Linked DNA regions of Lacrimispora indolis DSM 755. The protein of the gene in region 2 interacts with the protein of the main gene of each other region in a pairwise test. Links are inferred from orthologs where the notes say so. Each region holds a gene or a part of one and is shown on either strand. Other genes may lie near its edges. The genes, in order: K401_RS0109810, K401_RS0101360 and rplL.

Region 1 (9,595 bases), 1.8 Mb from region 2 along the record:
TCTCCCACCCTTGGAAATGTAAAGCCAGCCGGTGGCTTTGCCGGAAAACCGGTTCAGTGGGCAGAGCTGGGCGGCCACGGCGGTGGTCGTATAGAAGATTTCAGACAGGCGGCAGAGATTTTAAAGGGACGTAAACTGGCTTCCGGCGTAAAATTCAATGCTGTTCCAAGCAGCAGGGAGACTTTCCAGCAATGTCTGGAAGAAGGTATCGTGGAAATCTTCCATCAGGCAGGGGCTTCCTGGTTCCCGGCCAGTACCGGATCCAACCAGGCTATCAATATGGGAGCTTTGTCAAAGAATGAGGCTATGATTTCCACCCATGCCCGCAACTTCCCGGGAAGAAACGGCAGTCCTGAGGCAATCATGTATCTGAGCTCTGCATACACTGTGGCGGCATCTGCTGTAAAAGGCTGTGTGGCAGATCCCAGAGAGTTTTTGGAGGGTTGAGAAATGGAGAGAGAAGGACGATGCTGGAAATTCGGTGACAATATTCCCACAGACCAGATTGTGAAAGCAGACAGAGTCCTGCTCAGCCTTGACGAGATGGCCAAACATGTGTTGGAAAACTTAAATCCTGATTTTCCTAAAAACGTAAAAAAGGGTGATATCCTGGTGGCAGGGAAGCATTTTGGACAGTCCTCAGGCCGCGCCGTAGCACCAAAGGCGATCAAAGCCACAGGCGTGGGCGCAGTGATTGTAGAGTATGCATCACGGCTGTTTTACAGGAACAGTTTTGAGATAGGACTTCCCCTTCTGGAATGTGTGGGAATTACCCAGGGAGTCAGTGACGGAGATATCATTTCTGTCAATATGGAAAACGGTCTGATTGTCAACAAAACCACAGGAAAGGAATTTCATGCCAGACCCATTGATCCGTTCCTGATGGAAATGCTGGATGCCGGAGGTCTGATAGCTTTCGGACCAAAGATTGATGAATATCAAATATAATGATTTGGTGGTGATATAGTGAGTGAGATAAAAGGAAGAGTGTGGAAATTTGGTGACAATATTCCCACAGATCAGATAGTAAGAGTGGATCGAGCCTTGGGTGATATGGCGGAGATGGCCAAACACGTTTTGGAAAACTATAATCCGGAATTCCCGAAGAAGGTTCAGAAAGGGGATATTCTTGTAGCTGGAAAGCATTTTGGCCAGTCCTCAGGCAGGGCCGTGGCACCAAAGGCGATCAAGGCTACCGGCGTGGGTGCCGTGGTGGTAGAGTATGCTTCCAGGTTATTTTACAGAAATGCTTTTGAAGTAGGACTACCCCTTGTAGAATGTCCGGGAATTACAGATCATGTATCAGAAGGGGATTGTCTGTCCGTGGACATGGCAACAGGAAAGGTGAAAAATGAGACCACCGGTGATGTGTTGCAGGCACAGCCGGTAGATTCTTTCCTGATGGAGATGTTAGATGCCGGCGGTCTCATTGCCTTTGGTCCCAGAATTGATGAGTGGAAGGCTGACTGATGGAGTTCGCTGTTGGTTTTATATTATTCTGGTGTGTAAGTTATCTGGGATATCTGGGAGGCAGACACTTAAAAGTGTCTGCCCCTGCTATTTTAGGCCCTGTTGCCTGTTTTATGATCCTGACCCTTCTCGGGATTCGCCTTCCGGTTCCTTCATTCCAGAAACCACTTTTATCGGTGATCACAGGAGTGTTTCTGGGGCTGCGGATGAACCACAGTTTAAAAGGCGTGTACAGGCAGCTGCTAGTGTATGTTACTGGGCTTATTTTGTTATCCCTGGCGGGCATCTGGGTTCTGACAACTATGGGAATTGACAGGGAGACAGCCTTTTTTGCAGCTATGCCCGGCGGTATGGCTGAAATTACCCTGATGTCCCTCAATTATCATTCCGACCCCTTTGTGACCGTATTGCTTCAATCCTCCAGAATGCTGATCTCCATGACATTTTTCTCCTCTTTGGCTGCAAAATACAGGAGGTGCCCGGAGGAGAGAACAGATAACATGAGGTCAGTAAGCGGAAAAAAGATCTCCTTGCTTCTGTGGGGCATTCTAATTCTGATTTCCCTGGCGGCTGCTAAGCTCTTAGATCTATTTCACATGCCGGCGGCTAATATTCTGGGCTCTATGCTGGTGGTGGGAGCGGCTGTAAGGAAAGCGAACCTGGAATGTAAAATAAACAGGAAATTACAGACTATGGTGCAGATTGGGATTGGTGGCTTGACAGGGGTTTCCATATCCAGGGAGAGTATGATGGAATTTCCCCACTATGTGTTACCTGTCATTTTGCTGAGTCTGCTTGTGGTGGGCTTTGGACTTTTGATGGCATATCTCCTGATGAAGCTGACGGGTTGGGATAAGCTTACCTGTATTTTAAGCTGCTGCCCGGCAGGACTTTCTCCTACAATCATGGTGGCCATGGAATATGGGGCGGATACAGATATTGTAACGATCTTTCAGGTGATTCGAATGGTGACAGTGCTTCTCATGACTCCAGTGATGATCAGGTTTTTGGTATAGGTTAGCGAACATGAAGGGTATGCGGAAGTGCGCAGGTAAGCCATGTGCTGAGTGCCAGGCTGAGTAGCCGCCCAATGGATCGCTTTCGCCGGAATTAGCTCAGGGACAGTGGTTATTAGACAGTGGAGAATGGAAATATCTGCGGAATGATAATACATATGCCATATCTTGCTGGGTAAAGAATCCAGCAGATGGCAAGTGGTATCACTTTGATGGAAATGGCTATATGAATAAGGGGTGGTTCCAGGATATGGATGGAAAATGGTATTACGATTATGGATTCAGCTGAGCCACTTGCAAACCGATTATAAGAGGCTTATAATTAATTACAAAATATACTAAAAAGATATCGGGATGAGGTAAATTCGTTGAATGATTTTACAAAGGGCAGTATAACCAAACAGATTATATCATTTTCAATTCCCATGTTGATTGGCAATGTCTTTCAGCAGCTATACAGTATGGTTGACGCGATGGTGGTCGGCCGTTATGTTGGCAGCAACGCACTGGCGGCGGTCGGTGTGGCGATGAGTATTCTGCAATTTCTTGTATCTGTGTTGATTGGCTTAACGACAGGTGCTTCGGTTCTGATTTCCCAGTATTATGGTGCCAGGAAGTATGATAAAATGAAACGGATGGTGTCTACCAGCGTTGTGTTTCTGGGGGTGTTCTCTGTTGTGGTGGCAGTGGCCGGAATTTTGTTTTCACCGCATCTACTGCGTTGGCTGGATGCTACGCCGGAAATTATGGATGATGCAGTATTGTATCTGCGCTTTTTGATGGGCGGTATGCTGTTTCCTGTTTTTTATAATATGTACACAGCTTATCTGCGGGCCTTGGGAGATTCGCGCAGTCCGCTGCTGATTCTGATTTTATGTACCATTATCAATACTGTATTGGATCTTGTTTTTGTTATGCAGTTTCATATGGGTGTTTTGGGTGCGGCAGTGGCTACCCTGATTGCTCAGGCGGTCTCAGCAGTTTTATGCTATTTATATACTTTGCACAAGGTGCCGTTATTACATGTTACCAGCCTTACCTTTGATCCGAAGCTGTTTACTGAAATCTTAAAATATGGAACCCCTGCAGCGATTCAGCTTTCAGTGGTAAGTCTTGCTAACTTGACAATTACCAAGTTGATCAACTCGTTTGGAGCCGCAGTGATGGCAGGCATTACAGCTGCTGCGAAGATTGATCAACTTGCGATTATGCCGGTGAGCAATGTCAGCATGGCCCTCTCCACCTTTGTGGCCCAGAATATGGGGGCGGGCCAGGAAGACCGGGCGAGAAAAGGTCTGCGGTTTGCTATTGTTATGATGGTAGTGCTGGCGATATTTATTTCCGTTGTGCTCATATCATTGGGGCCATGGCTGATTTCTATGTTCTTAAACCGGAAGGATATAAACGCTGGTATCATTGCAGAGGTAGGGCTGAATTATTTAAATATCATGGTAATCTTTTATTTCTTATTTGCGTTTTTGTTTGCTTTCAACGGTTTCTTCCGCGGTGTCGGCGATTCTGTTATGGCCATGGTATTTCCGGTGGCGAGTTTATTTGTCCGTGCGGTATTGGCGCATCTGCTGGTATTATTCGCAGGTATGGGTCCGGAAGCCTTAGCCTGGTCAATACCGGTCGGCTGGGCGCTTTCTTCTCTGGCTGCCTGGATATATTATTACAAACGGCTGTGGGGCGGTAAGATGTTGGTCCAGGCCGGCAACATTGAAAATGGCAATTGAATTTATAAAAGTTAAGGAAAATTTGGAAAGAGATGAGTCGTTAGAATGGTATCGTAATATTGATTTGTTTATGAGTTCTGGATTTACAAAGATATACTCTTTGATTGTTAGAGATTTTGTAATATATGATAGTAGGGTTGGGGCTGCTTTATGTTATTTGGTAAGAAAATTTTGTCAAGAAAGTGGGTTGGATATGACTCCAGAAGAATTAAAATTTTCTTAGGGAGTTTTAAGAATGAATACTAAATCAAAAATAGGTGAAAATCCAAGAAATCCAAACAAAGGAATATACAAATTTTCAATAATTACAAATCATTATAATTCACATTTAGAAAATAATATTAGAGCAAATTGGTTAGTAAAAGAGTTATATAGGAAAGATGTAGAATCATTTGGAAAACTTGATATAAAAGATGGGTTAAGAGCTATAAGGCAGCTTTGTTTATGATTGGTTATAAAATAAGAACTGAATAATATTTAATAATTTAAGCTCCACAGTTAGAAATTCGTTATTTCCTCTTATATTACATAGGATTAGGCAATTTAGCAGCTCCAATTGGTGAGGTCCTTATAAAAACGATTATTGAAATATATACGTCTAGTACACAAATTTAGGAAAGTGCATTTAAAGGAAATGTAGGATAGAATATACAAGCGTTCTTTGCAAAGTCTATGCAAATTAAAAATATTAAGACATAAAATAAAGGATTTATAAGCCTGAATCGAATCCAAAACAATGAAAGAGCATAAAAAATTACTCTAAAAACCTGGTAATGGAACTCTTAATCTATTTGTCCGGGGTTCGAGCCCCCGAAGGCGCATCAAAAGTTCCGGTTTTGCAGACAGAGAGCTGCGGGGTTGGGGCTTTTATTTTGTCTGGATTTATGGATTTTTGCCAATAGAATCAGCTGAGTATTCGGTGACTGTATTCCCATAGAAATTTATAAGAAAACGCGGCCAGGCAGTGAAACAGGCTGCTGACAACAAAAAGGCTGTATACTCCTTCTACGGGAGCATACAGCCTTTTGCTGTTACACTGCACAGAGCCCTGCTAAAGCGGTGTCTTATGTGATACAACAGTTCATATTTATTTGATTTTCACCCTTATTCCCAGCTGTTTTACAGCTTTCCTCCATATCACCCCATTACTGTTATAAGTCTGCCTGTCTCACAGGTATCTTTTCCCTGATCAATGAGAGCCTGTTCAAGGCTTCTATTAAGGTTTCGTCCCGCTTTGCAAAGTGGAAGCGGATCAGGTGATTGACCGGCTCCTTAAAGAAGCTGGAACCGGGTACGGCGCCTACGCCCACGTCTTTTGCCAGTACCTCGCAGAACTCCAAATCACTTTTAAAATGAAATTCAGAAATATCCATCATAACGTAATAAGCCCCTTCCGGCACCGTATGGACCAGTCCCAGGTCATCAAGGCCTTTTAAGAACAGCTCCCGCTTCCCGGTATACTTTTCAAGAAGAGAATCGTAGTAATCCTGACCGAATTTAAGCCCGGGAATGACCGCTTCCTGTAAGGGAGCCGCAGCGCCTACAGTCAAAAAGTCATGGACCTTTCTCGCCACATCTACGATCTCCGGCGGCGCGATGATATAGCCCAAACGCCAGCCTGTGATGGAATATGTCTTTGATAAGGAGCTGCAGGAAATGGTCCTCTCCCACATTCCCGGCAGGGAAGCGAAATAAACGTGCTTATGAGGCGCGTAGACGATGTGCTCATAAACCTCGTCCGTGATGACGTACACATCATATTTTTGGGCAAGCCCGGCGATATAAGTCAGTTCTTCCAGGGTAAAAACCTTGCCGCAGGGATTGGACGGATTGCAGAGGATCAGGGCCTTGGGCTGCTGCTGAAAGGCAGCCTCCAGCTCTTGCGGATCAAAGTTGAATAAAGGAGGGTGAAGGGGCACGTAAATGGGCTCCGCCCCCGAAAGAATGGCATCCGCCCCATAATTTTCATAAAACGGCGAAAATACAACGACCTTATCTCCCGGATTTGCCACGGTCATCATGGCGGCCATCATGGCTTCCGTGCTGCCGCATGTAACGACGATTTCTTTTGCCGGATCGATATCACGGCCCATTGGCTCTGACTGCTTGGCGGCCAGCGCCTGCCGGAAATTCTCCGCTCCCCAGGTGATGGAATACTGATGGAAGTCACCATAGGCAACCTCACAAAGCCGGTCCAGAATCTCCTTTGGCGGTTCAAAATCAGGGAAGCCCTGGGACAAATTAACAGCCCCGTACTGGTTGCTGATCCTGGTCATGCGACGTATGACGGAGTCTGTAAAGCTTGCCGTCCGGTCAGATAATTTCTGCATTGCTCTCTCCTTCTGTGATATAGGATTTTCGGTTGTTCAAGATGTGGAGAGGGTCTAAGGCATCCTTGATCCGGTTCATGACCAAAAGGTTCTCTCCTGCTGTTTCCGTAAGAAAATAGGGACGTTTGCTGATCCCGATGCCGTGCTCGCCGGAGGTCAGCCCTCCCAGCTCGTAAGCCTTTTTGTAGATCTTTTCCATGTTCTTCTTAAGTTCCTTTTGCCACCTTTCTTCGTCCCGGTTTCCCCGTACCACGCATAGGTGGACATTGCCATCTCCGGCGTGGCCGAAGCTGACCATCTGCATGGACGTATCCCGTTCCAGCTCATTGATGTATTGAATGAAAATATGGCTTTTATCGATAGGCACCACGATGTCAACCGGTTCCTGTTCGGACACAGCTTCCACAGCATTCACAAGAGCTCCGCGTACCTTCCAGATTCCTGCCGCTAAATCCGGGTCTGTCAGGACCACATAGTCAAGGGCGCCGTGTTCTGTCACAAGGCGTTTTACTTGCTCTATCGAGGAATCCACCTCCGCCTTCCTGCCGTCAAAGGTCAGAAGAATATAGGAGCCTGCATCCGGCCTTGGATAACGGAACTCCATGAATTCCTCTCCCAGGGAAATGACCTTTCTCTCTACAAATTCCACTGCCGTTGGGTTCACGTTGGCCCTTAAGATGGACAGGACATTTTCCATGCCGATTCTTAAATCAGGAAATGGGACAAGCACGCTGACGGAGGTTTCCGGCTTCGGAATCACCTTTAAGATGCATTTGGTGATGACGGCCAGAGTTCCTTCAGAACCAATGATTAAGTTCTTAAGGGAAAGGCCGCTGGCGTCCTTGACGTTTTTGCTGCCCACCTGTAAAATGGTGCCGTCTGCCAGGACGATTTCCAGGCCTCTGACGTAATCTCTGGTCACTCCGTATTTTACCGCCCTCATCCCTCCTGCATTGGTGCTGATGTTTCCGCCCAGGGAGGAGGCCTTTTCACCCGGATCCGGGGGATAGAAAAATCCTTCCCTTTCCACAAATGCCTGAAAATCCTGAAGCAGAACCCCAGGCTCTGCTGTTGCAGTAAAGGTGTCCTTATCCAGTTCCAGGATGCGGTTCAGCCTGGAGAGGTCCAGAATAATTCCCCCTTCCACCGGAACGGTGGAGCCCACCAGATTGGTCCCCGCACCTCTGGGAGTCACGGGAATCCGGTTTTCGTGGGCGTATCGGAGAATTTTGCTGACCTCTCCGGCGGAGGCCGGAAATACCAGTGCTTCTGCATTTCCGGTCAGCCGTCCTAACGTGTCGCTTAAGAAACGGGGCTCTATGTGTTCGAACACCAGCCGTTTTGGGTCCTGAATGATGGAACACAGGGCATTTTTATCTATGTTCATAACTGCCTCCGGTAAAATATCTTATTTGCTCAGTAAATCCTCGTCCCAGCCCTGCTTGATGAAATAGCCGCCGTAGGTATCGTTGAATATCTTCTCTGTTTCCGGTGACTGGAATGCTTCCACGACCTTCCGGTATAACTCCGCCTTTTCCGGATCACTTAAATCGTCAGTGCGGGCCGCCACCAGGTTCCAGTATTTTTCTTCTCCAAGGCTGGTGTCAGCGAATATGGCTTCTTCTGTCTTTAAGCCGAAATCCAGGGCATAATTTCCGTTGATGATGGCCGCTGTCACATCCGCCAGAGCAGAAGGAATGGTGTTGGCAGCCAGCTCTTCTATTTTAATCTGAACATTGTAGGTCTCAATGTCGTCGGTGGTAGGATTAAAGCCTGCATCCGCCTTGATCTTGATTAAGCCTGCCGCCTCAAGCACCTTTAATGCACGGCCGCCGTTGGTCACGTCGTTTGGAATGGCTACGGTGTCTCCGTCTTTGATTTCCTCAACGGAAGTGACCTTTTTGGAATAGAGGTTTAACGGAATAATAAAGGTGTTGCCTATGTTCTGGATTTTATAGCTGTAGCTTTGAATTTCATTGTCCAGATAAATGCGGTGCTGGAATGCATTTAAATTGATTTCCCCGTTGGCAAGAGCGTTGTTGGGGGTCACATAGTCGGAGAACTGAACAATGTCCAGGTTGATGCCTTCTGACTTTAATGCTTCTTTTGCGGGAGCCCATAAGTCTTCATAAATGCTTCCCACCACGCCCAGCGTTATGGTAACCGGGTCTCCGGTCTTTTCGGCGGCAGTGTTCTCCGGGGCCTGGGAAGTGCTTTCTGCAGACTTGGTGCTTTCCGTGGCCTGGGTGCTGCTGCCGCTTGATGATGCGCCGCAGGCGGTAAGGGATAAGACCAGGGCCGAAGCGGATAATAAAATTGCGGTAAGTTTTCTGTTTTTCATAATTGTTTCCTCCGTTTTGAAATTTTGATTATTTTAAATGATTGGTTGCTTTGAATCATTGACTCCATATTAAAGCGTCAGCGCCAGCTGGAAATTCTCCTTCATAGTCTGGCAGGACTTCTGAAACAGCGCTGCTTCTGCCTCTGTCAGCCGCAATTCCACTACCTGGGACACTCCGTGCCGGTTTAGTACTGCAGGAACACTGGCATAAACATCTGTCTGGCCGTACTGTCCTGTCAGCATAGTGGAAACGGGAAGGATCCGATCCTCATCTCCGAATACCGCCCGGACCACTTCGGCAATGGCGGCTCCTATTCCAAACTCTGTGGAGCCTTTTCCGGCCAATATATGCCAGCCGCCGGCCTTTCCTTCTGCCGCAATGGCTTCCAAATTCAATTTTCCGTATGTGTCCGGCTGTTCCTCCATAAGCTGGAACAGAGGCTTTCCGGCCACAGTTACCGATGACCAGGGAACCATCTGGCTTTCCCCGTGCTCTCCTAAGGCGTAGGCCTGAATGGATTTCTGGTCAATGCCGATGGCCTGGGAAATGGCCCTCCGCAGCCTGGCGCTGTCTAGGGTAGTGCTTGTAGAAAATATTTTCTGGACCGGATAGTCCAGTACGTGCTGAATATAATGGGTGACCACATCAGCAGGGTTTGAGATGTTCAGGATGATCCCGTTAAAGCCGGAAATGCGGATATG
Region 2 (10,647 bases):
GTATCCCCTCATGATCCCCTTTACTTCCAATCCCTTATGGATTGCAGTCCTGACAATAGCACGGATCGCAGCATTCATACCTGGTGCATCGCCGCCGCTGGTTAATACGCCGATGGTTTTCACTTGTTTTGCCATAGTAGCTTCCTCCTGATTCACGGATATCTGTTTTTGTAAGTTTCTCATTGCATACACGTTGTATTCTAATTCATTTTACCAATCTTTTCAAGTTTTTTTTCTACGAGCCTGACATTTTTTTCACCAAGTTTTTTTACCAGTGCATCGATGAGTCTTCCCGCCGCATTTACATTCCGGTTAGCCGGCAAGACCTTTCTGGCCCGCTCTTTTTCCAGATAAATGATGACGGAATCATCACCTTCCGATTCTTTTAAATCATCTAAAATTTCTCTTTCCACGGCCATATAGGTTTCCTTATCAGAAAATTTCAGCCACAGCTCCTTTGGCAGGGCTGAGAATGGGGTCACCCGCTCACAGATCAGCTTTCCCACCGGGTCTTCTCCTACCGATACTCTTCCCTGTATGAATACCTTGGAGTCCTCCACAAAAAGGTCTCTCTTGCTCTCATAATCCTTTGGGAACACGATCACTTCCACTGCCCCTGCCAGGTCTTCCAAGGTGATAAATGCCATCATCTTATTATTTCTGGTAGTTTTTACAGTTTTTCCGGTAATCATGCCTCCAATGGTCACATAAGCACCGTCAGCCACACCGGCTTTTCCCGTTTCCTCATCCACAACAAAATCTATTGTGGTTGCGGTGATATTATTTCTCCAGGTGGATTCGAAGGCTTCCATGGGATGGCCGCTTAAATAGATGCCAAGGGTCTCCTTTTCAAATGCAAGAAGGTCTTCCTTTAAAAATTCCCCTACATCGGGAAAGGTCACCTGAAAATGAGTCTTTTCTTCTTCCCCTGCAATATCAAACAAGGTCATCTGGCCTTCCATGGTATTCTTCCGTTCCTTGCTTCTCTGTTCCAAAAGATCCGGCGCGGTCAGAAGTTTCTGCTTTCTTGTACCAGGAAGGGTATCCAATGCTCCTGATTTTATGAAATTTTCCAGAGTTCTTTTGTTGACCTCCTTATTGCTCATCCGGTCTATAAAATCTTCCATATCGTGATACAGACCGTTTTGCTCCCGCTCCGCCACAATAAGCTCAACCACGGATTTTCCCACGCTCTTAATGGCAGACAGACCATAGCGTATTGATCTTCCGGAAACGGAAAATCCGCTTTCTCCTTCATTGATATCCGGCGGAAGGATGGATATCCCCATCTGCCTGCAGCTTAGAATGTATTCCGATACCTTGGATACATTGTCCATAACAGAGGTGAGGAGGGCCGCCATGAATTCCTGGGGATAATAATATTTCAAAAAAGCGGTCTGATAAGACACCACCGCATAGGCTGCTGCATGGGACTTGTTAAAGGCGTATTTAGCAAAATCAATCATCTCATCATAGATGTGGTTTGCCGTTTTTTCATCGATTCCATTGGGGATGCACCCTGTCACTTCCTCCTCCGGATTTCCATAAACAAAGTTCTGCCTCTCCTTTTCCATGACAGAGGTTTTCTTTTTTGACATGGCTCTGCGCACCAGGTCGCTGCGGCCCATGGTATATCCGGCCAGGTCCCTTACGATCTGCATTACCTGCTCCTGGTACACGATACAGCCATAGGTCGGATCCAGGATAGGTTCCAGCTGGGTGCATTCATAGGTAATGGAATTCCGGTCATTCTTCCCTTTTAAATATTTGGGGATAAAGTCCATGGGGCCTGGGCGGTAAAGGGAAATCCCGGCGATAATATCTTCCAGGCTTTCCGGCTTCAGCTCCTTCATAAAGCTCTTCATGCCGGAACTTTCCAGCTGGAACACCCCATCATCCCTTCCGGTTCCTATGGAATTTAAAACCGCCTTATCATTATAATCGATCCGGTCTATATCCAGGATCAAGTTCCTGTTTTTCTCAATGGCTTTCACCGCATTCTGGATGACCGTCAGGGTGCGCAGTCCCAGGAAATCCATTTTTAAAAGCCCCAGTTCTTCCAGGGTCGTCATGGTAAACTGTGTGGTAATGGTTCCGTCAGCTGCTTTGGAAAGGGGAACATATTCATCTACTGAGGTCTGGCTGATAACAACTCCGGCGGCATGCATGGAGGTATGTCTCGGCAGTCCTTCCAGACGCATGGACATATCAATGAGGTATTTGACCTCCGGATCCCCTTCGTATGCATTTCTTAAGTCAGGGCTTTGCCTTAAAGCCTTTTCAAGGGTCATGCCAAGATCTCCGGGTATCATCTTTGCTATGGCGTCGCACCGGGCATAGGGCATGTCAAGCACCCTTCCCACATCCCTGACCACACCCTTGGCGGCCAGAGTACCAAAGGTCACGATCTGAACCACCTGGTCCTTCCCGTATTTTTCGACCACATAGTCAATGACCTCCTGCCGTCGTTCAAAGCAGAAATCCACATCAATATCAGGCATGGAAATACGTTCCGGATTTAAGAACCGCTCAAACAGCAGGTTGTAGCGGATGGGATCGATGTTGGTGATCCCCAGGCAGTAGGATACAATACTTCCTGCCGCAGAACCTCGTCCCGGCCCCACGATGATGTCCCTGGATCTGGCATAGTGGATGAAATCCCATACGATCAGGAAATAGTCCACATATCCCATGGTGTGAATGACATCCAGCTCATAGTCAAGCCTTTCTTTTAATGTGACCTCAGCCTGGGGATAATGGCGCTCAAAGCCATCCAGGCAAAGCTTATTCAAATACGACCAGGAATCATATCCTTCCGGCACATCGTATTTGGGCAGCTTGGTCACGCCGAACTCGATTTCCACATTGCACCGCTCTGCGATCTTGTAGGTGTTGTCAATGGCTTCTCCTGCGTAGGAGAAAAGCTTCCGCATCTCCTCTTCGGATTTGCAGTAATACTGGCCGCCTTCATAGCGCATGCGGTTTTCATCAGCCACCTTTTTTCCGGTCTGGATGCACAGCAGGATGTCGTGGGGAGTGGCATCCTCTGCATAGGTATAGTGAATATCATTGGTCGCCACCAGATCGATCCCTGTTTCATGGCTCATCCGCAGAAGGCCCTGATTCACCGTATTCTGCGCCGGTATCCCATGATCCTGAAGCTCTAAGAAGAAATTCCCCTTCCCGAATATCTCCTGATAGCGGAGAGCGGTTTCCACGCCCTTTTCATACTGGCCGCGGCTGACCAGCCTCTGTACCTCTCCTGCCAGACAGGCACTTAATGCAATGATCCCTTCACTGTATTCTTTTAAAACTTCATAATCAACTCTTGGTTTATAATAAAATCCATCCACAAAGCCCTTTGAGACGATCTTCATCAGGTTCTGGTATCCCTGGTTATTCTCAGCCAATAAGACCAGATGATAGTACCGGTCCTCGCCGCCCACGGTTTCCCTGTCAAACCTGGATCCGGAAGTCACATATACCTCACACCCGATGATGGGTTTTATTCCCGCCTCTCTGGCCGCCCTGTAAAAATCAATGACGCCGTACATCACGCCATGATCCGTGATGGCCATGCTGTCCATTCCAAGCTCCTTTGCCCTGGACACAAGTTCTTTTATCTTACAGGAGCCGTCCAACAGGCTGTATTCCGTATGGACGTGTAAATGTGTAAATGCCATTTGATTTTCCCTTCTTTTTTACCTGTGTGTACCTTAGTCCGCAGTATATAGTATATCATAAAGGAACATGCTGGAAAACCTTTTGTCCCAAATTTCTTTGTCTCGTACGTTATGGTATTGTTCCTGCATGGCAGAACCGTAACCCACGTACAAGAGGCGGAGCCTCCATTGTCGCCAATGGTAGTCTCCGCCTCGAAAACACAGTATTTTCACATATCATTCATGATTGCTTAAGTATTTTTCGATCTCGGCAATCGCCTGCTCTTCATCCGTACCATCCGCAGTGATCGTAATCTGCTCTCCCGCTGCAAGTCCCAGAGTCATCATACCCATGATACTCTTGGCATTTACTCTCTTGGATTCGATCTCAACATAAATGTTGCTTTCATACTGGCTGGCAACCTGAACCAGCATAGCAACTGGTCTTGCCTCTAAACCTGATGCAAGTTCAACGGTGACTGTTTTTCTTACCATAATTATCCTCCTCATTCCTATGAACAGATCTATTCCATTCCGCTGCTCACGCCTGTCCCGCGCAGTCGCCCTGCCAGGTCGCAAAGCTTTCTAAGTCGGTGGTTCACTCCTGATTTGCCTACAGGAGGGTCCAGAGCTTCTCCAAGCTCTTTTAATGTTGCTTCCGGCCTTTCCAATCGTTCCCTGGCAATTTCACTTAGATTGTCCGGAAGATTATCAAGTCCGATTGTATCTCTGATATATTTTATATCTTCTATCTGCTTTACCGCAGCTGATACCGTTTTATTAATATTGGCAGTTTCACAGTTGACCTGCCGGTTCACACTGTTTCGCATATCCTTTAAAATCCTGATGTTTTCAAGCTCCATCAAAGACACGGGCGCCTCCATCACATTCAGGATATCCACAATCTGGCTTCCTTCTTTTATATAAACCACAAAATAGCGCTTCCTCTTCACAATTTTTGCTTCAAGGTCAAAGGTCCCGATAATAGATTTTAGCTGCTCTGCCTTTTCTTCTGTGGCACATACGATTTCAAAATGGTAAAATTTTTCAGGGTCGCTTAAGGACCCGGAAGAGAGAAACGCGCCGCGGATGAACGCTCTCCTGCAGCAGGACTGCTGGATGACCACATTCCTTACAGGATTTAAGTTTTCCCCAATTTCTCCGTTTTCATCAAGAAGCTTTGTGGCGTGCAAAACCCGGATGGCCTCCTCATGCTCCCTGATGGTCACCGTGTAAGTACGGTTTTTATTTAAATAGGCATTTCTTCTAATGGACACATCAGTACTTATATTAAATGTTTTTTTCAATAATGTAAAGTACTTTCTTGCAACTGCCACATTTTCCGTATTTATTTTAATTGTATAACAGTCGTCTTCGGATATGATTATTTTTCCGCAAAGACTGATGATCGCAGCCATCTCCGCGATCTGGCAATGCCTTGCCGGACTGATTTGTCTGGAAAGCTCTTCTTTTAATTTGGAAGAAAATGACATATCTAGACCATCCTTTTCCGTGTATTGTCCTTGTCGATGTCCCGGTGTTCCATCTTTATCCCAAATGCTTCTCTGGACTTAAACCGGTCATAAACCGACCTGGCAATGGTAACTGACCGGTGCTTGCCTCCTGTACAGCCGATGGCAACCACCAGCTGGTTTTTTCCCTCCAGCACATAGTTGGGAATTAAAAATTCCAGCATATCATAAAGCTTGTCTAAAAACAGGGCAGCGGTCCCATGCTGCATCACATAGTCCCGCACTTCTTTTTCTTCTCCGGTTTTAGGCCGCAGTTCCTCTGAATAGTAGGGATTTGGGAGAAACCTTACATCAAATACCAGATCCGCATCCGACGGAATTCCATATTTGAATCCAAACGAAAGGATGGTGATGTACAGGTTCCGGTAGGATTCCCGGTTTACAAATATTTTTTCCAGTTCCTGCCTCAGCTCCTTTGTAAGAAGACGGCTGGTATCTATGATATAATCCGCTTCTTCCTTTAAAAACGCCAGTTTTACCCGTTCCTTTTCGATCCCGCTGTCGATCCTGCCTCCTGCCGCCAGGGGATGGGCCCTCCTGGTTTCCTTATAGCGTTTGATCAGCGTCTCATCCCCTGCGTCAAGGAATAGGATTTCAAAATGCATTCGTTTTCTTGACCATTCATCAAAAATCCTGTTTAAAACCGACAAATCCTCCCCACTGCGGATATCAATCCCTAAAGCCGCGTTCCTGATCCCTGCATGATTGCTCAGGGTCAGCTCCGCAAATGTTTCAATCAGGGGAATGGGAAGATTATCCACACAGTAAAACCCCATGTCCTCCAGCATTTTAAGCGCCTGGGTCTTTCCCGCGCCTGACATGCCTGTTACAATGACTAGCCTCACATTGTTCTCCTTTGCACCGTTAAAACTTCCCCAGTGTCTTTACCTCCATCTCAAGGGCCACGCCGGAATTCTTAAGCACCCTTTTTTTCACTTCTTCACACAGGTTCCTGATGTCAGCCGCAGTAGCGTTTTCCTTGTTAATGACAAATCCGCAGTGCTTCTCCGAAATCTGGGCTCCGCCCAGAGAAAACCCTCTTAATCCGGCCTCCTCTATAAGCTTGCCGGCAAAATGCCCTTCCGGCCTCTTAAAGGTGCTTCCAGCGCTTGGATATTCCAAAGGCTGTTTTTCTTTTCTTCTCCGCGCCAGCTCATCCATCCGGTTCTTAATGGAAATCTCATCTCCATCTCTTAAGCGGATCTTAGCCTCCAGCACAATATACTGCTTTGGTATAATACAACTGGTCCGGTACCCCAGAGAAAGCTCAGAAACAGGCAGTTCCCGTACTTCTCCCCTGGTTGTCAAAACTTTGACAGACTTTAAAACCTCCTTCATCTCCGAACCATAGGCTCCGGCATTCATCACCACAGCTCCCCCAAGGGTGCCGGGTATCCCGGCTGCAAATTCAAAGCCGGTCAATGAAGCCTTATATGCTTCCAGCGCAATCCGTTTTAAGGATGCTCCGGCTCCTGCCTTCACGATCCCTGTCTCCTTATCCACCTGACACCCGGAAAAGCTATCCATGGAAATGACCACGCCTTCAAAGCCTTCATCCCCAACTAAAAGATTGCTTCCATTGCCAAGTATGAAAAAAGGCACCTCTTCCCTTCGGCAGAGAACAATAACAGCAGCAAGCTCATTCTCATCCGCCGGAGTTACAAAGCAGGCGGCAGGGCCGCCCACCCGGAACGAGGTATGCTTTCGCATCTCTTCCCCAACTTTTATATGGTCCTTATCGGCTGCACCAAGAAGTTTTTCATAAAATCCAGTCATCAGACACCTCAATCATCCTGTTTTCTTGAAAGGTTTGCCTGGACGCGGTTGTATAATTCCTGAGCCGCGTTGTACCCCATCTTCTTTTGTCTGTAATTGACTGCAGCAGATTCAACAATAATGGCCAGATTACGTCCCGGCCGTACCGGAATGGAATGACATACCACCCGGTTCCCCAGGAATTCCGTATACTGGTCCTCGATTCCCATCCTGTCATATTCCTTATCTCTATCCCAGTCTTCCAGCTTGATCACCATATCAATGGCCTGAGTATCCTTTACGCTCTCCACACCGAACAGAGTTTTGACATCAATGATGCCGATGCCTCTTAATTCAATAAAATGCCTGGTAATTTCCGGAGCGCTTCCAATGAGCGTCTCATCACTTACCTTGCGGATTTCCACTACATCATCGGTCACAAGACGGTGACCTCTTTTAATAAGCTCCAGAGCCGCCTCGCTTTTTCCGATGCCGCTCTCTCCCATGATCAGCACGCCTTCACCGAATACGTCGACCAAAACCCCGTGAATGCTGATACAGGGCGCCAGCTTCACCTTAAGCCAGCGGATGATCTCCGCCATAAGATCAGAAGTGGTCTTATCAGACACAAGACACGGCACGCCGTAATGGTTGCAGAATGCCAGTATATCCTCATCAGGAGCCTGGCTGCGGCTGTATACCAGACATGGGATCTGGCTGGACAAAAGCCTGTCGTACATCTCAAGCTTTCTGTCATGATTCATCTGATTGATATATTCCTGTTCCACATAACCGATGACCTGCACCCGTTCGTTGTCAAAATGATCATAAAAGCCGGCCAGCTGCAAAGCCGGACGGTTTACATCCGGATGGCTGAGCACAATTTTTTCCGCATCAATCTCCGGAGTCATATTCCGGAAATTCATCTTCTTAATCAAATCTGTTATGGCTACTCCATGCATGGCGTACGCTCCTTTTTTCCATCTGTTTTTTTCATACTAACACAGATTTCGTATTTTGAAAAGCTATATGTGGAAGAACTCATAAACGCTCTTCGCTGCCAGGGCATTCATGCCTGGGGTCTGGGAAAGCTCCTCCAAGGTGGCTTCCTTGATTGCCTCCAGCCCTTTAAACCGGCGCATCAGCGCCTTTCTCCTGTTGGGGCCGATGCCGGGAATGTCGTCCAGAATGGATTTCACCTGTCCTTTGCTTCTTAAGCTTCTGTGATACTCAATGGCAAACCGGTGGGCCTCATCCTGGACCCTGGTAATCAGTTTAAAGCCTTCAGAATGTTTGTCAATGGGAATTTCCACGTTATTATAGTATAGCCCTCTGGTCCGGTGGTTATCATCCTTTACCATGCCGCAGACAGGGATGGAAATATCCAGCGCCCTTAGTACCTCCAGGGCAATGTTTACCTGGCCCCGTCCGCCATCCATCATGATTAAGTCCGGGAAACGGGTGAAGCTTCCAAACTCCTCATCCACGCCCTTTTCTTTCAGGCTCTCCGCTTCCTGAAGGCCATGGGAAAACCGTCTTGTAAGCACCTCGTTCATGGAAGCATAATCATTGGCTCCCTTGACCCATTTGATCTTAAATTTCCTGTAATCATTTCTCTTGGGCTTCCCGTCTTCATAGACGATCATGGAGCCCACAGACTCAAAGCCGCTGATGTTGGAAATATCAAAGGCCTCGATCCGCTTAATGCCGGAAAGCCCAAGCCAGCCGCCCACCTCATTCATTGCTCCGATGGTGCGGAGCTCTTCCCGCTTGATCTTTTCCTTATCCTGGGACAGGACAAGCGCGGCATTTTTTTCCGCCAGCTCCACCAGACGTTCTTTCTGGCCCTTCCGCGGAACCACGATCTTCACCTTCTGCCCGCGTTTTGCAGAAAGCCACTCTCCTATGACACCTTCATCCTCAAGTCCTGACTGTACCCACAGTTCCTTTGGAATAAAAGGAGTCCCTGCATAAAACTGTTTCACAAAGCTGGTCAGGATCTGGCTGTTATCCTCTGCCGTTGCTATGCTTACGTGGAAATGCTCCCGGCCGATGAGCCTGCCTTCCCTGACAAAGAATACGGAAACCACCGCATCCTTTTCATCCTTTGCCATGGCAATGATATCCCGGTCTTCCGTGCCGCTGTCAGTGATCTTCTGCTTCTGGGCAATCTGCCTGACACTGTTTAACAGATCCCGGTACTCAATTGCCTTTTCATAATCCATTTCCTCTGATGCGGACTGCATCTTTTCTTCCAGCATTTTTATGACTGGTCCGTATTTTCCGCCTAAAAAGTCCAGAGCCTTATTAATGGACTGCCAGTATCCTTCCTTGCTGATATAATCCTGGCACGGAGCGGAACACTGCTTGATATGGTAATTTAAGCAGGGGCGTTCCTTCCCGATGTCCCTTGGTAAGTTCCGGTTGCAGGTCCTGATCTGGTAAAGCTTATGAATCAGTTCTATGGTATCCTTTACCGCTCCTGCACTGGTATACGGCCCAAAATACTTGCTTTTATCCTTTTTCATATCCCTGGAAAACAAAATCCTGGGATAGTCCTCGTACACGGTTACCTTGATATAGGGATAGGTCTTATCATCCTTTAGCATGGTATTGTAACGGGGACGGTGCTCCTTAATGAGATTGCATTCCAGCACAAGGGCTTCCAGCTCAGAGTCTGTTATAATGTATTCAAACCGGGCGATCCTCGACACCATTTGTTCGATTTTCGCCGTTTTATTTCTGCTGCTTTGAAAATACTGCCTGACCCTGTTTTTTAAGCTGATGGCTTTTCCAACATAGATAATTTCGTCCCGCTTATCGTGCATGAGATACACGCCAGGCTGGGACGGCAGTTTTTTTAATTCTTCTTCTATATTAAACGACCTGTGGTCCACTGAAACAAATCACCTCAATCTTGCTCCCTCGTATTTATACTGCAGTTCTAAATACCTTTTCACTGCATAATATTTCTCTTCAGGTTCAGAATCCGGCCTTCCGATTTCCATAATCTCGCAGATGGCCAGAAGCTCTTCCGCGGAAAAACGGTCCTTCCGCTCCTCAAGAACCTCCAACTTCTCATGATACGTCCCAGCGTCAAGAAATGCAAGAAGATTTTTGTTTTCGTGAAGACAAGGATCAGAGGACCCGCCTTCCTGGCTTTGGACACAGTCCACAGAGGGCTCCTTGTCCTCTATTTCCGATTCCTGGGTACAGTCCTTTTCCTTTCGCTCCGCAGAACCCATATCCACCTTTTCAAATCTGTATTTCTGCTTTGCATCGGGATACTTCTCCTTGTCCACCTCGCTGATGAACATGGGCAGAGGGCGTACGTAAATCCCAAAGGATCCGTACAGCGCCTGATATACTACCATTTCTTCTCCTGTTTCCGAATGAACCGCAACAGCTATCACCTGATACATCTTGTCCTTAAAATGCCGGTAGAAATCTCCTGGTCTGGGCGTTCTGTCCATGGCTTCCCTCACTTCCTAATTTCCCTGGCCGCCTGTGGTCACAATGACTACATCAGGCTTGGCTTTCTTTTTATTTGCAGCTTTCGTCTCTGGCTGTGTCTCTTCACCTGCTGTGCTTTCCTCAAGACTCTTTTTTGCTTTCTCTTCTTTTCCTTCTGTCTGAGTCTCGGACCGGGTCTCAGGCTGTGACTCCTTTGTCTCGCCGGCAGCTTCAGTAGACGGTTC
Region 3 (9,361 bases), 970 kb from region 2 along the record:
ATTTGCAGAGAATATGACTTATGGAGGTAATAAAAATGGATCATATAAAAATCCATGACATCAAAGTGTTTGTAACGGCCCCAAGAAACATCAATCTGGTTGTGGTGAAGGTAGAAACAACGGAGCCGGAATTATACGGCTATGGCTGCGCTACATTTACATGGAGGCACAAGGCGGTTGTGACTGCCATTGAAGAATACTTACGCCCAATGCTCAAAGGGAAGCCTGTGGATGACATTGAAGGAATCTGGCAGTCGATGGCGGGAAGTTCTTACTGGAGGAACGGACCGGTCTTAAATAACGCCATATCCGGTGTTGACGAGGCATTGTGGGACATCAAGGGAAAAAGGGCAGGAATGCCGCTTTACAGCCTGCTTGGCGGAAAATGCCGGGAAGGGATCGCTGTCTACAGGCATGCGGATGGAAGCTCCATAGAAGAGGTGGAAGAATGCATCCACGGGTATATGGACGAGGGGTACCGCTATATCAGATGCCATATGGGTACCTATGGCGGAAACTTCGACGGAAAGATACAGAGGATCGTAAAGCCCCACAATGCACCGGAGGGAGCGTATTTCCATCCGAGAATGTACATGCAAAGTGTATATAAGCTGTTTGACCGTGTCCGCAGGGACATTGGCTGGGAAGTGGAGCTGATGCATGATGTCCACGAGCGCTTAAGCTTTGCAGAGACTCTGGAGTTTGCCCGGGAAATGGAACAGTACAAGCTGTTTTTTCTGGAGGATTCTCTTGCGCCGGAGCATGTGGAATTTTTTAAGATTCTGCGGCACCATACTATCCTGCCTCTGGCCATGGGAGAACTGTTTACCAATCCCAATGAATGGAAGGCCATTGTACAAAACCAGTGGATCGATTATATGAGAGTCCATTTAAGCGACATCGGAGGGTTGACCCCTGCCAGGAAGCTGGCGCATTTTTGTGAGGCTTATGGAGTGAAGACCGCCTGGCATGGGCCAAATGACTTATCTCCTATTGGAATGGCGGTGCAGATGCACCTGGATTTAAACAGCCATAATTTCGGCATACAGGAATTTTCCGGCTTCAGTAAAGAGGAGCAGGAGATATTTCCGGGCTGTCCTGCAATCAGGGAAGGATATGCCTATGTAAACGATAAACCGGGAATCGGAGTCTGTTTTGATGAAAAAGCGGCAGAAAAATATCCTGCAGTGGATATGGATCACGGCTGGCTGTTCTCACGGCTTCCCGATGGAACGCCCGTAAGGCCATAACAAAAAAATACAGAATACATATAATAATGGAAGCATTTCCGGCCGGAGCAGGTCAAAAAATCCCTTATATCCTCCCGGCCGGACTTGCATTTTATCTGCTTTCATGATATAATGGCGAAATACCGTAAATACCATAGTTTTTCATAAAAAAAGATTGACGAATCCTGGCCTGTGTGTTATAGTAATTGGGCGAATGGAAGAGCTTAGGTCTTTTTTTTATGCTCAAAATTGCTTGCAGCAGAGAAAAGGACTTAAAACACAACAATGAAAATTTAAGTGGAGGTGGAAGTCGTGCGCACAAAAATCACACTGGCATGTACTGAATGCAAACAGCGTAATTACAACATGACCAAGGATAAGAAGACTCATCCGGACAGAATGGAAACAAAGAAGTATTGCAGATTCTGTAAGAGCCATACGATGCACAAGGAAACAAAGTAATCAGTTGTAAAGGACGTGAAGGTTGAAAGAAAGACGTCTTCCAACCTTGAATTTGTGAAGCGACTGGATATGCAAGCATATCCGCTTACTTCATTAGGAGGCAAATTATGGGAGATACAGTGAACAACGAGAGTGCTCAGAAGAAGAACTTTTTTAAGGGTCTGAAAACTGAGTTTGCGAAAATTGTTTGGCCTGACAAAGAAACCGTAACGAAGCAGACGATCGCTGTTATGTCATCAGCGATTGCTTTAGGATTGATTATTGCGATTATTGATCTGATCATCAAGTTTGGTCTCAGTTTTGTCTTATAATTCGTAAGGGTTAAGGTGAGTTTATGTCAGAAGCTAATTGGTATGTAGTCCATACCTATTCAGGTTATGAGAACAAAGTAAAAGTTGACATTGAGAAAACAATCGAAAACAGAAACTTGCAGGATCAGATTCTGGAAGTATCGGTTCCGTTAGAATCCGTCATTGAACTGAAAAATGGCGTTGAGAAGAAGGCCGATAAAAAGATGTTTCCCGGCTACGTACTGATTCACATGGTCATGAATGACGACACATGGTATGTGGTACGTAACACCCGTGGAGTGACAGGCTTTGTAGGTCCTGGATCAAAACCAGTTCCTCTGACAGAAGAAGAGATGGAGAAACTTGGGTTCAAGAACGAAGAGATCATCGTTGGCTTTGAAGAGGGAGATACCGTTGTGGTAACTTCCGGTGCATGGAAGGATACCGTTGGTGCTATCAAGTCCATCAACGAAGGTAAGAAAACCATCACCATGAGCGTTGAGATGTTCGGCCGGGAGACTCCGGTGGAATTAAATTTCAGCGAAGTGAAAAAGATGTAACAAGTAAAAGCGGCTTATACCGGTGTATAGGCTCGTGGGAGGGAAATCCCCGACAATACCACATTTATTTAGGAGGTGCCTAATTATGGCAAAGAAAGTAACGGGATATATCAAATTGCAGATTCCAGCAGGAAAGGCTACACCAGCTCCTCCTGTAGGTCCGGCACTTGGACAGCATGGTGTAAACATCGTACAGTTTACAAAGGAATTTAACGCAAGAACAGCTGACCAGGGAGATTTAATCATTCCAGTTGTTATCACTGTTTACGCTGACAGAAGCTTTAGCTTCATAACCAAGACTCCGCCGGCTGCTGTATTACTTAAGAAGGCCTGCAAGATCAAATCCGGATCTGCAGTTCCGAACAAGACAAAGGTTGCTACAATTACTAAGGCTGAATTACAGAAAATCGCTGAGCTGAAGATGCCAGACTTAAATGCAGCATCCGTTGAATCAGCTATGAGCATGATTGCCGGTACCGCAAGAAGTATGGGTATCACAGTTGTAGAGGCATAATTTTCTTAAAGAAAGCAGGCGGAAGCGCTGCCTAAATTTAGAAAATCAGCGGTTCGGTGAGCCGGCAGGCGAATCGGACTTCCTTAATAATATTGCAGTTGATGTAGTTTTAAGAACGTGGGAGGGAAAATCCCCGACAATACCACTAGGAGGTTATTTAGAATGAAAAGAGGAAAAAGATACGCAGAGGCAGCTAAAACAGTAGATCGTTCTGTTCTCTACGATGCACCAGCAGCAATCTCTTTAGTTAAGCAGAATGCAAGTGCTAAATTTGATGAAACCATTGAAGCTCATATCAGAACCGGTTGTGACGGACGTCACGCTGACCAGCAGATCCGTGGTGCGGTTGTACTTCCCCACGGTACAGGTAAGACTGTTCGTATTTTAGTTTTCGCTAAAGGCCCGAAGGCTGATGAAGCACAGGCTGCAGGCGCAGATTATGTTGGAGCTGAGGAACTGATTCCGAAGATCCAGAACGAAGGCTGGCTGGATTTTGATGTAGTTGTTGCTACACCAGATATGATGGGTGTTGTTGGACGTCTGGGACGTGTCCTGGGACCAAAGGGCTTAATGCCAAACCCAAAAGCTGGTACTGTTACTATGGATGTAACAAAAGCAATCAACGATATCAAAGCTGGTAAGGTTGAGTACAGACTTGATAAGACAAATATTATCCACGTGCCAGTTGGAAAAGCTTCTTTCGCAGAAGAACAGTTAGCGGACAACTTCCAGACGCTTGTTGATGCAATCATCAAAGCAAGACCAAGTACAGTTAAGGGTGCTTACTTAAAGAGTGTTACACTGGCTTCCACCATGGGACCTGGTGTAAAGCTGAACGTAGCAAAGTTAATGAACTAATTTTGTTTTGTGATTGACATTGATTATAAATAATGTTATAATATTTCAGTATTAACTGCCGAAGACAGCAGGTGCCGTGAGGCATAAGGTGTAAACGCCTGCCGAGGAATGTACAAGAATCATTTTATGTAAATGAATTGTAGACCTCTCTGTCCATCCGGCGGAGAGGTTTTTCTTTGCGGTTTATACGAGCGGGCTTCCCAGGCAACCGGGAGGTTCAGACTAAACAGGAGGTAAACCATAATGGCAAAAGTTGAATTAAAACAGCCAGTTGTAAGCGAGATCAAGGAATTACTCGACGGCGCTGAGTCAGCGGTAGTTGTAGATTACCGTGGTATCACAGTTGCTCAGGATACAGCGCTTCGTAAGAAATTAAGAGAGGCCGGTGTTTCCTACAAGGTATATAAGAATACCATGATCCGTTTTGCAGCTCAGGGTACCGCATTTGAAGCTCTGGATCCAAATCTGGAGGGACCTACAGCAATCGCTGTATCCAAGACAGATGCAACAGCTCCGGCAAGAATCCTGGCTGAATTTGCTAAGACAGCTCCGGCTCTGGAAATCAAGGGCGGCGTTGTAGAAGGCACTTACTATGATGCAAAGGGTATGGAGAAGATCTCCAGCATTCCTTCCAGAGAGATCCTTCTTGGAAAGTTGCTTGGAAGCATGCAGTCTCCTATCACAAACATTGCCCGCGTTCTCAAGCAGATTGCAGATGCTCAGGGCGGAGAAGCGGCAGAGGCATAATTTTCTTAATAAAAGCAGGCAAAGACCCGCTTGAGATTAGAAAATCAGCCGTTCGAGGAGCCAAAGGTGATTCGAACTTTCTAAAAATAAACATATTAAATACGGAGGTATATTATCATGGCAAAGTTAACAACAGCTGAATTTATCGAAGCTATCAAAGAATTATCTGTATTAGAATTAAACGAATTAGTAAAGGCATGTGAGGAAGAATTCGGTGTATCCGCAGCAGCAGGCGTAGTAGTTGCAGCAGGTCCTGCAGCAGTAGAAGAAGAGAAGACAGAATTCGACGTTGAATTAACCGAAGTTGGTCCAAACAAGGTTAAGGTTATCAAGGTTGTTCGTGAAGCTACCGGCTTAGGCTTAAAGGAAGCTAAAGACGTAGTTGACGGTGCTCCAAAGGTAGTAAAGGCTGGCGCTTCCAAGGAAGAGGCTGAGCAGATCAAGGCTTCCTTAGAGGCTGAAGGCGCAAAAGTTACTTTAAAGTAATTATACTTTTGGGTTGTTTTGGACAGGATTTGTACCTCTTAAAAAGGGACAGGATCCTGTCCTTTCTTTGTGTAAGATAACAGAATAGTCTTGACAATTTTGTAAATTTAGGTTAGAATGTAGGTGTATTATCGAATGGAGTTATGATTTCACATATTTTTGTAAGTCATTATTTTCGGATGATGATTTACAAAAATATGTGATTTTTTGTTTCAGGCGATATATCAAATATTTTTTATTTTATAGGAGGTACACGTTATGAACAACGGTACAGTAAAATGGTTTAATGGTGCTAAAGGATATGGTTTCATCGTAAATGACGCAACAGGCGAGGAAGTTTTCGTACATTTCTCCGGCATCGTTTCTGATGGTTACAAGACTCTTGAAGAAGGCCAGAAAGTAACCTATGATACAACAGAAGGAAACCGCGGTCTGCAGGCAGTTAACGTTTGCATGGCTTAATAAAAGCTTCGATTTATATGTAAGCTTTAAGGGCTGCTCTCATTTTAGAATGAGGGCAGTCCTTTTCTTTTCTACCTGGGAAAATATAATCTGCCCCGTTTTTTTATTTTGGAAGGTTATTTTAGGATCTTTTTAAAGGCTTGTTGTTTTGAATTTCTTAGGTGTTGAGAGGTGCTTTAAAACGCGTCTGTACGTGTCATATGTGTGGGAATAGAGTGAAGACAGGATGAAGGCAGGAGGCAGAGTACAGGTACGCTCGGGGAGGTGTGTGGTGGCTGGAAGATGGAGGGATAAATCCCTGTTATTTGATTTACGACAAGGTCTGGGCTGCGCTATAAGTCCGGGTTATTTATAAAAGGTCATGTTCTGTTGATATGGCGCAATAAGATTGTGTATAAAATTCTCTTTGGTATAGTGGATATGTCCTGATTCTAGGGGCATTTAAGGGAAAAGATAGAAAAAGACAGAAATGTTTTGGTTTTATTTTTCCGTAAATCTCCATAGATTGATTAATAATGGCAGAAAGCTGGACTAATGGGATTATGAAAATAAAATGGAAAGCAGCCTGTTTACTGGTTGTTTTTATACTGGATATCATTTTTGTGAAAGCAATGCATCAGTCGTACACGGATGCAAAGAATACCCTGTTTCTTCCTGCAGGAGCGGACGATGAAGCAGTTGATGAGGTCAGGAGGCAGTTTTCCGGAGATAAGCAGATAGCGCTGACCTTTGATGATGGCCCTCATTCTGTTTATACGCCGAGGCTTCTTGACGGGCTCCGCAAAAGGGGGGTCCATGCCACATTTTTTCTTCTTGGTGAAAATGTGGAAGGGAAAGAGGCCATCGTGAAGCAGATGGAAGAGGATGGACATCTAGTTGGAAACCATGGATATTCTCATGTTCAGATGAGCAAGGAGTCGGTAGGAACTGCCTGCCAGCAGATTGAACAGAATAACCAGCAGATAGAAGAGATTACCGGAGTGAGACCTCAGTATTTGCGTCCGCCTTATGGCTCATGGACGGAGGAATTGGAGTGTACCACCAATATGACGGTGGTGCTCTGGAACTTAGATCCTCTTGACTGGAAATCAAAGAATACCAAAAAGGTGGTACGATATATTGTAAAACATGTAGAGCCTGGAGACATCATCCTTCTCCACGATGTGTATCCGACTTCAGTGGAGGCAGCCCTGGAGGTGATCGATACTTTGACGAAGCAGGGATATACCTTTGTTACCGTTGATGAGCTGCTGGTGGATTAAGAGGAATAAGCTATAGAGTTCGTGGTTTGTGAAACCTTTGGGGTTGTATGATTTTTTGGAAGCTGAGCTAATTGAGGCTTTGAATATTAAGGGGGTCGGTTGGCCGGCGATTTTTTCATGAGGATTCTATATGCTTTTCAGAAAGTTTCGGGAAAGGGATAGAAGGTGGAATCATAAGAGTGGGTATTGCCAGGGTATTTTTTGCTTTTTAACTTTATGTTTGATTTGGGATGATTTGTATTTGCGGAATAAGTATATATTGTTGGTATCATATAGTTTATCTGAGCTTGCAAAGCAGGTGAGGATAAAAGGGTCGTACTTTGCCCTGCCCCCCTGATTATAAAAACATCTTTTTGATTTCATAATGTAGCTTATCCGAACATGAAAAGTAAGTAAGGATAAAAGGGGATCTCTTTGCACCCGTGCATTTGATTCTGAAAACCTCCTTTTTTCATAATATAACTATCCTAACTAGCAGAGTAAGTGAGAATAAATGGGGAGTTTTTTGCCCTGTGGATTCGATTCTGAAAACAAGAAGATGTTTTCAGAATATAGCTTTTACATATTCTTAATGAGCATGTTGATTTTCTGTGCAGTTTGTTGTATACTGTGCTTATAGGTCGAAAGCTCCCTGCGCGGCATACAGTTGTCGGTGCAATAAATAAGCAGTTTGGTTAAATTCTTTTACTGTTTGATGTGATGAATGGTTAGACGGTTCTTTGCATTGTGGGAAGTTTTTTTCTAAATAAGGTGTCCAATGGATAGATCCGGATTTATAAGGGAGGACTCGCATTAGCATGATTGGAGAACTGGAAGGTTATTTGTTCTTTCTGGTGGTTCATGAAAATCCTTATATTCTGTTGGGAAAAAGACCTGGCTAAATTCTTTTTCAATTTGTGTGGTATACAGTTGTATTTATTAAGCGCATTCTGCGGTAATCATTTGATCTTTCAGGTCGTCATCGACAAAAATTCCTTCTTAAAATATTGTTGGGTTTATGTGAGATTATACTTTATATGAGAGTGTAATGGCGTCATAGTTTATTTTTGATAATTCTATTTTTATTTTCTATGTCTTTACGAAATTAGTTCTGAAAGGAACAAATGCCTTGTTGCCATTGAAGAGTATTGGAAGGATTTTCCTATTTCTATATTTTCTCAATTTATTTTTAATATGTTATCTTTTGATTTGTATTTCTGATTTCTAATTCATATCTCCATATTCCATTTTTGCTTTACCTTTTTATCTGTGCATTAAGTGTCTTATGCTATAGCGTTTACAGGGTGATAATAAAAGATTTTATAAGAGTTTTCCTTAGTTTTTTGAGATAAGGTTAATAGTAGTTTAATGAGTTTCTGAACTTGTTAATTTAATATTAATATTATTATTATTTTTAGAAAGACATCTTTTTAATAATAAGAACCAGATGTTGAAAATAGAATTCCTATATCCCGTAGGGTATGATACTGATTGAAAAACATTGTGTTGTTGTGTTTTTTAAAAGGAACGTGTTTTCAAGTATCAATTTGAGTAAATCAGCTTTTTTATTGGAATTAAATTGCTGATATGTGAAAATGATTTGATATAACAATTAATTTATTTGGATATCTGGAATAATGTTGTAGCAGATTATTGTTTATATAACAAATATTGAAGTTTTGATTTATTAAAAAGGTATATACTTTAACATATTAAGAATACCTGTCATTCTGGGAAATACACAATCGAGTATTCCCTCTTTAGGTTATTTATTCCGCCGTTTTTTTTCCATAATTATTATTTATAAGTTTGAAACAAAATGGTCATAAAGCTTTTCTCCAGGAGACTACTTTTTTTAAGAGAGTTATTATGCACTTTCTTACTCTAGCAGCCGCAAATACTACTGTGCATTGATCTGCAATGTTTAGTACAAAAATTTCCTTGCGATTGAAAGTTGTTAAGTTAGTATTTGAGGGTTTTATTAAAGAAAAAGAGTTGGTTTAACCAGAGAAAAAATAAATAAAAGGAGTGATAAAAGTTTGCAATGAATAAAAGAAAATGTTTTGTTCTATTGAGCACAGTCCTGGCGGCAATAAGTACCCCGATGCCGAGTTACGGGGCATGGGTACAAAAGGAAAGTTATTGGTTGTATGAAGAAGACCAGACCTTTGAAAGGAATGCCTGGAAGCTGATTAATGAGGCATGGTATTACTTTGATGATACTGGTTATATGGCCACTGGCTGGCAAATGATTGAAGGAAGATGGTATTTTCTTAATACATCATCGGATGAGTCAAAGGGAAAGATGCTCACCGGCTGGCAATGGATTGACGGGCGTTGTTATTATCTGGCTGATGAACCTGGAGCTAATCATCCTGAGGGAGCTATGTACCTAAGCGAAAGGACTCCGGATGGGTATTTTGTAGATGCCTCCGGAGCATGGATCGATGACAACGGTACGATACAGTATGTGGCTGGAAAAGGGGTACAGACAGTATTTGTCAAAAGATCA

What was found.
Region 1: the proteins of K401_RS0101360 (region 2) and K401_RS0109810 interact in binary tests that used the Escherichia coli proteins (3 or more experiments, as listed by UniProt). The link is inferred for Lacrimispora indolis DSM 755 from one-to-one orthologs.
Region 3: the proteins of K401_RS0101360 (region 2) and rplL interact in binary tests that used the Escherichia coli proteins (3 or more experiments, as listed by UniProt). The link is inferred for Lacrimispora indolis DSM 755 from one-to-one orthologs.

The regions. Positions count from the first base shown.
Region 1 is NZ_AZUI01000001.1:2,059,278-2,068,872, forward strand. What follows is about bases 4,464-7,462. They hold K401_RS0109810 (pyridoxal phosphate-dependent aminotransferase), read right to left. Parts: upstream 6,553-7,462; coding sequence 5,374-6,552; downstream 4,464-5,373. Other genes in these bases: K401_RS31800 (hypothetical protein), read left to right, coding at 4,464-4,670; K401_RS0109815 (FAD-binding oxidoreductase), read right to left, coding at 6,536-7,462. In the rest of the region: K401_RS0109780 (3-isopropylmalate dehydratase large subunit), read left to right, coding at 1-447; K401_RS0109785 (LeuD/DmdB family oxidoreductase small subunit), read left to right, coding at 451-948; K401_RS0109790 (LeuD/DmdB family oxidoreductase small subunit), read left to right, coding at 967-1,470; K401_RS0109795 (AbrB family transcriptional regulator), read left to right, coding at 1,470-2,486; K401_RS34195 (hypothetical protein), read left to right, coding at 2,650-2,775; K401_RS0109800 (MATE family efflux transporter), read left to right, coding at 2,855-4,222; K401_RS31795 (hypothetical protein), read left to right, coding at 4,212-4,445; more of K401_RS31800, read left to right, coding at 4,458-4,463; more of K401_RS0109815, read right to left, coding at 7,463-7,939; K401_RS0109820 (MetQ/NlpA family ABC transporter substrate-binding protein), read right to left, coding at 7,961-8,893; K401_RS0109825 (L-lactate dehydrogenase), read right to left, coding at 8,963-9,595. UniProt on the Escherichia coli protein: Shows aminotransferase activity with methionine and histidine as substrates, and to a lesser extent also with phenylalanine.
Region 2 is NZ_AZUI01000001.1:275,406-286,052, forward strand. The notes cover bases 1-4,051. They hold K401_RS0101360 (DNA polymerase III subunit alpha), read right to left. Parts: upstream 3,684-4,051; coding sequence 201-3,683; downstream 1-200. Other genes in these bases: pfkA (6-phosphofructokinase), read right to left, coding at 1-135; K401_RS0101365 (HPr family phosphocarrier protein), read right to left, coding at 3,900-4,051. Outside these bases: more of K401_RS0101365, read right to left, coding at 4,052-4,157; DNA-binding protein WhiA, read right to left, coding at 4,187-5,155; RNase adapter RapZ, read right to left, coding at 5,158-6,039; murB (UDP-N-acetylmuramate dehydrogenase), read right to left, coding at 6,059-6,970; hprK (HPr(Ser) kinase/phosphatase), read right to left, coding at 6,979-7,911; excinuclease ABC subunit UvrC, read right to left, coding at 7,975-9,846; K401_RS0101395 (DUF1653 domain-containing protein), read right to left, coding at 9,856-10,422; K401_RS0101400 (putative glycoside hydrolase), read right to left, coding at 10,438-10,647. UniProt on the Escherichia coli protein: DNA polymerase III is a complex, multichain enzyme responsible for most of the replicative synthesis in bacteria. This DNA polymerase also exhibits 3' to 5' exonuclease activity. The alpha chain is the DNA polymerase catalytic subunit.
Region 3 is NZ_AZUI01000001.1:1,244,690-1,254,050, reverse strand. What follows is about bases 3,697-6,461. They hold rplL (50S ribosomal protein L7/L12), read left to right. Parts: upstream 3,697-4,777; coding sequence 4,778-5,146; downstream 5,147-6,461. Other genes in these bases: K401_RS0105960 (polysaccharide deacetylase family protein), read left to right, coding at 6,151-6,461; K401_RS0105965 (cold-shock protein), read left to right, coding at 5,405-5,608; rplJ (50S ribosomal protein L10), read left to right, coding at 4,157-4,660; rplA (50S ribosomal protein L1), read left to right, coding at 3,697-3,913. In the rest of the region: K401_RS0106015 (carbohydrate ABC transporter permease), read left to right, coding at 1-1; K401_RS0106010 (enolase C-terminal domain-like protein), read left to right, coding at 36-1,250; rpmG (50S ribosomal protein L33), read left to right, coding at 1,542-1,691; preprotein translocase subunit SecE, read left to right, coding at 1,799-2,002; transcription termination/antitermination protein NusG, read left to right, coding at 2,026-2,541; rplK (50S ribosomal protein L11), read left to right, coding at 2,627-3,055; more of rplA, read left to right, coding at 3,218-3,696; more of K401_RS0105960, read left to right, coding at 6,462-6,870; K401_RS0105950 (DUF6273 domain-containing protein), read left to right, coding at 8,996-9,361. UniProt on the Escherichia coli protein: The binding site for several of the GTPase factors involved in protein synthesis (IF-2, EF-Tu, EF-G and RF3). Is thus essential for accurate translation.